2 regions of the Cellulosimicrobium sp. PMB13 genome follow, and region 1 is predicted to be linked to the other one. Evidence: predicted binding sites of a transcription regulator. Region 1 holds the regulator's gene; the other holds the start of a gene.
The links. Region 1 encodes HspR, which represses chaperone genes until heat shock. Its sites were predicted from a motif close to AAGTTGAGTCNNNNNGACTCAACTT; they were not measured.
Positions count from the first base shown of each region.

Region 1 (3,204 bases):
ACACCTCTGTTCGCGCCTCAGTCATGCCACCGCCCCGGACATCGTCCTGCTGCAGCAAGACGTACGACGCGCCCTATGGTAGACGCCTGTCCAAGTTCCCGGGAGGGGGTCCAGGACATCCGTCTCGGGAAGGGGTGAACCGTCCCCGTTCGTCCCGTCTTTACCCGCTACCGGCGGTTCTTTTCACCCGCTGCAGCACCGTGCCGAAGATTCTCGTCGAACCCGCGTCATGAGGGCGGCTCCCGCGCGTCTCATGTACATGGACCACATCCAGGGGTACGCCGCGCCTGCCCCCGAGCAGCTGCGCGAGGCCTGGCGCGAGAGGAGCGCCGAGACGGTCTGGCTGCGCCCGGGCGACTGGTACCACCCCGCCGTCGACGCGCTGGCCGAGGCCGTCGTCGACCGGCAGGACGTCACCCCCGCCGCGGAGCGGCTGGGGCACGCTCGAGGCGAGGCCGGCGTCGGCATCGGCGAGGCGATCGACGACGTGGCGTGCCTGTACCGCTCGCACGACCGCGAGCCCGATCTCGAGCTCCTGCGCGCCGTCGCGGTCGGGTGGGCCGAGGGCTACGCCGCGACGCCGGTCTCCCCGGAGGTCCTCGACCCCGAGTCCGGGCTCGCGACGCCCCAGTACCTGACCCATCGCCTCCGCGAGACGTACGGCGCGGCACAGCGCTCGGGCGTGCCCGTCGGCGACACCCACGGGCTGCTCGTGGTGGACGTGGCCGTCGACGACCTGACGGGCTGGCAACGCTTCGCCCGGTCGGCCGCGATGGGTCGGGCGCTCACGCAGACCTTCGGCGACGGGCACCCGATGGCGTCGCTCGGCAACGGGCTCTTCGTCGTCCTGGGCGAGCGTCTGGTCGACGGCGAGGCCGTCCGGGTCGAGCTGCGCCGTCGTATCGAGCGCACCGGGCTCTCGCTCGGCGTCTCGGCGATCCTGCGCCGTCCGCCGCGCCTGTGGACCGAGCCGCTGCCGGGGACCCACGCCGCCGCCGTCGCGCTCCTCGACACGCTCCAACGCTGAGCAGTCCGCTCCAGGCCGGGCACGACGACGCCCCGGCCGAGCGGGCGAGCGCTCGTTCCGGGGCGTCAGGGGGCGGGGCGTCCCTGCGGTCCGGTGGGTTACCGGACCGCCTTCCGAGGAGCCCGCGCGTCAGCGCGGGGTGAACGTCAGGCAGTCCGCGCTGATCTCGCTCGACGGGCCCGCACCGACGCGGATGGACGGCGCCGAGCACTCGAGCGACTCGTTGTGGACGCACTCCGTGCGCTGGCACGCACCGACGTGCGCGAGGACCTTCTCCAGCCCGCCCTTGGTCCCGAGCGGGATGAAGGTCGCGCACTCCGCGTCGCCGACGTGGCCGGCGATCGTCACGGCGCCGGCGTGGCACCCGTGGTCGTGGTTGTACCCGCACCCGTCGATGGAACACTCGACGACCTGGGGCATCTCCATGAGGCTGCTCATCGTTGTCTCCTCGCTCCGAGGACCCGGGGGGCCGGGCTTCCGTTCTCCACGGTATTCCCGGAATTCCCTCGTGTATAGCAAGCAAGGCCTGGCTAACAATTGCCGCGCGCGCATTTCAATAGCGCACATCATTCTTTCGAAAATGCACCGCAGGCGGTCTCTCGGGACTGCGGCCCGTCCGCCTCGACAGGCTCAGCCCTCGTCGTGCGACCGGGCGGACGGCCGCCAGATGACGAGCGCACGCGCCTCGGCGTGCTCGGCGAACGTCTCGCGCAGCGCGTCGTCGACGCCGCGCCGGACGCTGCGACCGCGCGGGACCACGACGACGTCGCCGCTCGCCGCAGCGGCGAACACGCGACCGCCCGGCTCGACGCGCGCCGAGAGGGCCTCGAGCCGGCGCTCGAGCCGCTCGACCTGCGACTCCAGCGCCAGGATGCGCTGGATCCCGGCGAGGTTGATGCCCTCGTCGTGGCTGAGCCGCTGCACCTCGCGCAGCTTCGCGACGTCGCGCAGCGAGTAGCGGCGCCCGCGCCCTGCGGCGCGACGCGGCACGACGAGCCCGAGGCGGTCGTACTGGCGCAGCGTCTGCGGGTGCATGCCCGCGAGCGCCGCCGCCTGGGAGATGACGAGGACGGGCGCGTCCTCGGGGACGTCCTGGCTCACGACGCCACCTCCGTCACTGGGCCGCCTGGCGGGCGAGGTCCGCGCGCACGTCCTGCCCGTCCGTCTCGGCGGCGAACGCCTCGACCGCCTCGCGCGCGGCCTTCGACAGCTTCTGCGGGACGGCCACCTGGACCGTCACGAGGAGGTCGCCCGTGCCCTTGGCGGCCGTCACGCCGCGGCCCTTGACGCGCAGCGTCCGGCCCGACGGCGTGCCCGCGGGCACCTTGACCTTGACCGTGGACCCGTCGAGCGTCGGCACGGAGATCGTGGCGCCCAGCGCCGCCTCGGCGAACGTCACGGGGACGCTCACGCGCAGGTTGGTCCCGTCGAGCGCGAACACGGGGTGCGGCGTGACGTGGACCGTGACGACGAGGTCGCCGGCCGGACCGCCCCCGCTGCCCGGGCGACCCTTGCCGCGCAGCCGGATCTTCTGGCCGTCCCGCACGCCCGGAGGGATGCGCGTGGTCACCTGGCGGCCGTCGACGGTGAACGTGACGGTCGAGCCCTCGACCGCCTGGCGGAAGGGCAGGGTCGTGGCTGCGGCGACGTCGGCGCCGGCCTGCGGGCCGCCGAAGCCCTGGCCCGCGAACCGCTGACCACCGGCCCCGCCCCCGAACATCGACCCGAGGATGTCCTCGAACCCCGCGCCGCCCTGGCCACCGGTCGAGTAGCGCACGCGCGCCCCGCCCGGGGCGCCGCCGCCGAACATCCCGCCGAACAGGTCCTCGAAGCCCGCGCCGCCGGCGCCGCCCGGACCCGCGGAGAACCGCGCGCCGCCGCCCGCCATCGCCCGGATCGCGTCGTACTGCTCGCGCTCCTTCGGGTCGGACAGCACGGCGTAGGCCTCGCCGATCTCCTTGAACTTCGCCTCCGCCGCGTCGTCACCCGGGTTCTGGTCCGGGTGGTACTGGCGGGCGAGCTTGCGGTACGCCTTCTTGATCGCGGCGTCGTCGGCGTCCTTGGGGACGCCGAGCGCGGCGTAGAAGTCCTTCTCCATCCAGTCCTGGCCGGTCATGGCGCCTCCCTCCGGGTCGTGTCTCGTGTGCTCGTGGGTCTGTCCTCGCGGTGCTCGACCG
Region 1 covers NZ_CP145910.1:216,960-220,163, forward strand. Annotated here, with positions in the region: gene V5D56_RS01155 (sigma-70 family RNA polymerase sigma factor) at 1-25, opposite strand, end outside; gene V5D56_RS01160 (hypothetical protein) at 230-1,027, shown strand; gene V5D56_RS01165 (DUF1540 domain-containing protein) at 1,157-1,465, opposite strand; gene V5D56_RS01170 (heat shock protein transcriptional repressor HspR) at 1,658-2,128, opposite strand; gene V5D56_RS01175 (DnaJ C-terminal domain-containing protein) at 2,142-3,143, opposite strand.

Region 2 (3,204 bases), 1.2 Mb from region 1:
TCGATCCGCACCATCGCGCGCTCGTCGTCGAACAGGAAGTCCGCGAGCGACTTCGCGAGCTCGGTCTTGCCGACACCCGTCGGGCCGAGGAAGAGGAACGACCCCGTGGGTCGGTCCGGGTCGGAGACGCCGGCGCGCGAGCGCCGGACGGCGTCGGACACGGCGGACACCGCGGAACGCTGCCCGATGAGGCGCTCGCCGATGACCTCCTCCATGTGGAGGAGCTTCTCGGACTCGCCCTGGAGCATGCGCCCCGCGGGGATGCCGGTCCACGCCGAGACGACCTCGGCGATCTCGTCCGCGCCGACCTTGTCCGCGATCATCGGTGCCGTGTCCCGGCCGTCGACCGCGTCGGCGGCGTCCTCCGCGGCCTCCGCGCGCTCGGCCTCGTCCACCTCCCGCTGCACCTGCGGGATCTCGCCGTACTGCAGGCGACCGGCCGTCTCGAGGTCACCCTCGCGGATCGCGCGCTCGACCTGGACGCGCAGCTCGTCGAGCTTGGCGCGCAGGTCGCCGACGCGGTTGTGCCCGGCCTTCTCGGCCTCCCACCGCGCGGTGAGCGACGCGAGCTCCTCGCGGCGGTCGGCCAGATCGGCGCGCAGCCGCTCGAGGCGCTCGAGGCTCGCAGGGTCGGTCGACTCGGAGAGCACGACCTCCTCCATCTCCAGACGCGTCACCGCGCGCTGCAGCTCGTCGACCTCGACGGGCGACGAGTCGAGCTCCATGCGCAGCCGCGACGCGGCCTCGTCGACGAGGTCGATCGCCTTGTCGGGGAGCTGGCGTCCGGTGATGTACCGGTCGGAGAGCGTCGCGGCCGCGACGAGGGCGGAGTCGGCGATCGTCACCTTGTGGTGCGCCTCGTACCGCTCCTTGAGCCCGCGCAGGATCGCGACGGTGTCCTCGACCGACGGCTCGCCCACGAAGACCTGCTGGAAGCGACGCTCGAGCGCCGGGTCCTTCTCCACGTGCTCGCGGTACTCGTCGAGCGTCGTGGCGCCGACGAGCCGCAGCTCGCCGCGCGCGAGCATGGGCTTGAGCATGTTGCCCGCGTCCATGGCACCTTCTCCGCCCGCACCGGCGCCGACGACGGTGTGCAGCTCGTCGATGAAGGTGACGACCTCGCCGTCGGACGAGCGGATCTCCTCGAGGACGGCCTTCAGCCGCTCCTCGAACTCGCCGCGGTACTTCGCGCCCGCGACCATGCTCGCGAGGTCCAGCGAGATGAGGCGCTTGCCCTGGAGCGACGTCGGGACGTCCCCCGCGACGATGCGCTGCGCGAGGCCCTCGACGACGGCCGTCTTGCCGACGCCGGGCTCGCCGATGAGGACGGGGTTGTTCTTCGTGCGGCGCGACAGCACCTGGACCACGCGGCGGATCTCGGAGTCGCGACCGATCACCGGGTCGAGCCGGCCGTCGGCGGCCGCGGCCGTGAGGTCGGTGCCGTACTGCTCGAGAGCCTTGTACGTGCCCTCGGGGTTCGGGCTCGTGACCCGCGCGCCGCCCCGGACCGCGGGCAGCGCCGAGCGCAGCGCGTCGGCCGGGGCGCCCGCCTGCTGGAGGATCGTCGCGGCCTGGGACGACCCCGCCGCAAGGCCGATGAGCAGGTGCTCGGTCGACACGTACTCGTCGCCGAGGCCCTGCGCCTCCTTCGCCGCGTTCTCGAGCACGGCGGACGTGGCCCGGGACGGCTGGGGCTGCGCGACGGCGGAGCCGCTCGCCGTGGGCAGCGCGACGAGCGCGGCGCGCAGCCGCTGGCCGATCGCCTGCTTGTCGGCGCCGACCGCGTCGAGCAGCCCGACGGCGACGCCGCCGTCCTGCGCGAGCAGCGCGGCCAGGAGGTGGGTCGGCTCGAGCTGGGGGTTGCCGGCAGCGGTGGCGGTCTGGATCGCGTCGCCGATCGCCTGCTGCGACATCGTGGTGAACTTCGTCTCCATCGGTGCTCCGGTGGTTGATCAGGGGACAGGGTCTGACCAGTGGAACGGTCCTCAAGTTGAGTGTATTCCGCTCAACTTCGCTGGCTCGCCGGACCTCCAGGCCCGCGGGACGGGACGGATGAAGTCTCCGGACGTTCGTCTCAAATCGGCATCGACCCTCGCCCTGGTGACGGATCCGCGACATGCTGGGCGGGTGAACCCCTCGCCGCTGCGCAGACGACTCGGACTCGGCGCCCTCCTCGCCACTCTCGCACTCTTCCTCGCGGGGTGCATGAAGATCGACATGGATCTCACGCTCAACGAGGACGACACCGCCGACGGGACGATCGTCATGGCGATCTCCGACGAGACGGCGGAGGCGCTGGGCCAGGACCCGCAGGCCCTCTGGGACCAGATGGGCTCGGAGATGGAGGGCGACCTCCCGCCGGGGGCGACGCAGGAGCCCTACGCCGAGGACGGCTACACCGGCACGCGGATGACCTACAGCGGCCAGCCGATCGCCGACATGTCGACCGGGGCCACCGACGAGCTCTCCATCACGCGCGAGGGCGACGAGTTCGTCGTGAGCGGCTCGATGGACATGTCCGACCAGGAGCTGGGCCTCGACGGCACCGACCCGGAGTCGGACGAGATGACCCGCCAGATGATGGAGGGCTTCGAGTTCAGCATCTCCATCACGTTCCCCGGCGAGGTCGGCGAGACCAACGGGCAGGTGGACGGGAACACGGTGACGTGGACGCCCGTGATGGGCGAGGTGACCGAGATCTCGGCCCGCGGGTCGGCGGTCGCCGGCGGCGCCGCGGCGGACCCGGGCGACGGCACCACGGACGGCTCGACCGACGGGTCCGACGACGGCACGGGCGACAGCACGGACGACAGCACCGCGGGCTCGTCGGCGGACTCGGACAGCGACGAGGGCTCCGACTTCCCCTGGTGGATCGTCGGGCTGGTCGGGGGGATCCTGCTGCTCGGGATCATCGGCCTCGTGCTGTGGCTGGTGCTGCGGAAGAAGCCCGACGCCCAGGACGGCAACGCCGGCTTCGCCCAGAGCGGCTACCCCGGTCAGCCGGGCGCCCCGCAGGGCCCCGCCGGCCAGTACCCCGGTCAGCCGGGCGCCCCGCAGGGCCAGTACCCCGGTCAGCCCGGTCAGTACCCGCCCGCTGCCTACCCGGGGCCGCAGGGACAGCCGGGCCAGTACCCGCCGCAGGGCGGTCCCGGCGGCGGGTACCCCGGCCAGCAGGCTCGTCCTGGCCAGTTCCCACCGCCGCAG
Region 2 covers NZ_CP145910.1:1,424,282-1,427,485, reverse strand. Annotated here, with positions in the region: gene clpB (ATP-dependent chaperone ClpB) at 1-1,934, opposite strand, end outside; gene V5D56_RS06615 (LppM family (lipo)protein) at 2,218-3,204, shown strand, end outside.
Region 2: a site for HspR is predicted at 1,988-2,012, ahead of clpB (ATP-dependent chaperone ClpB). Genes of this name have one in related genera too.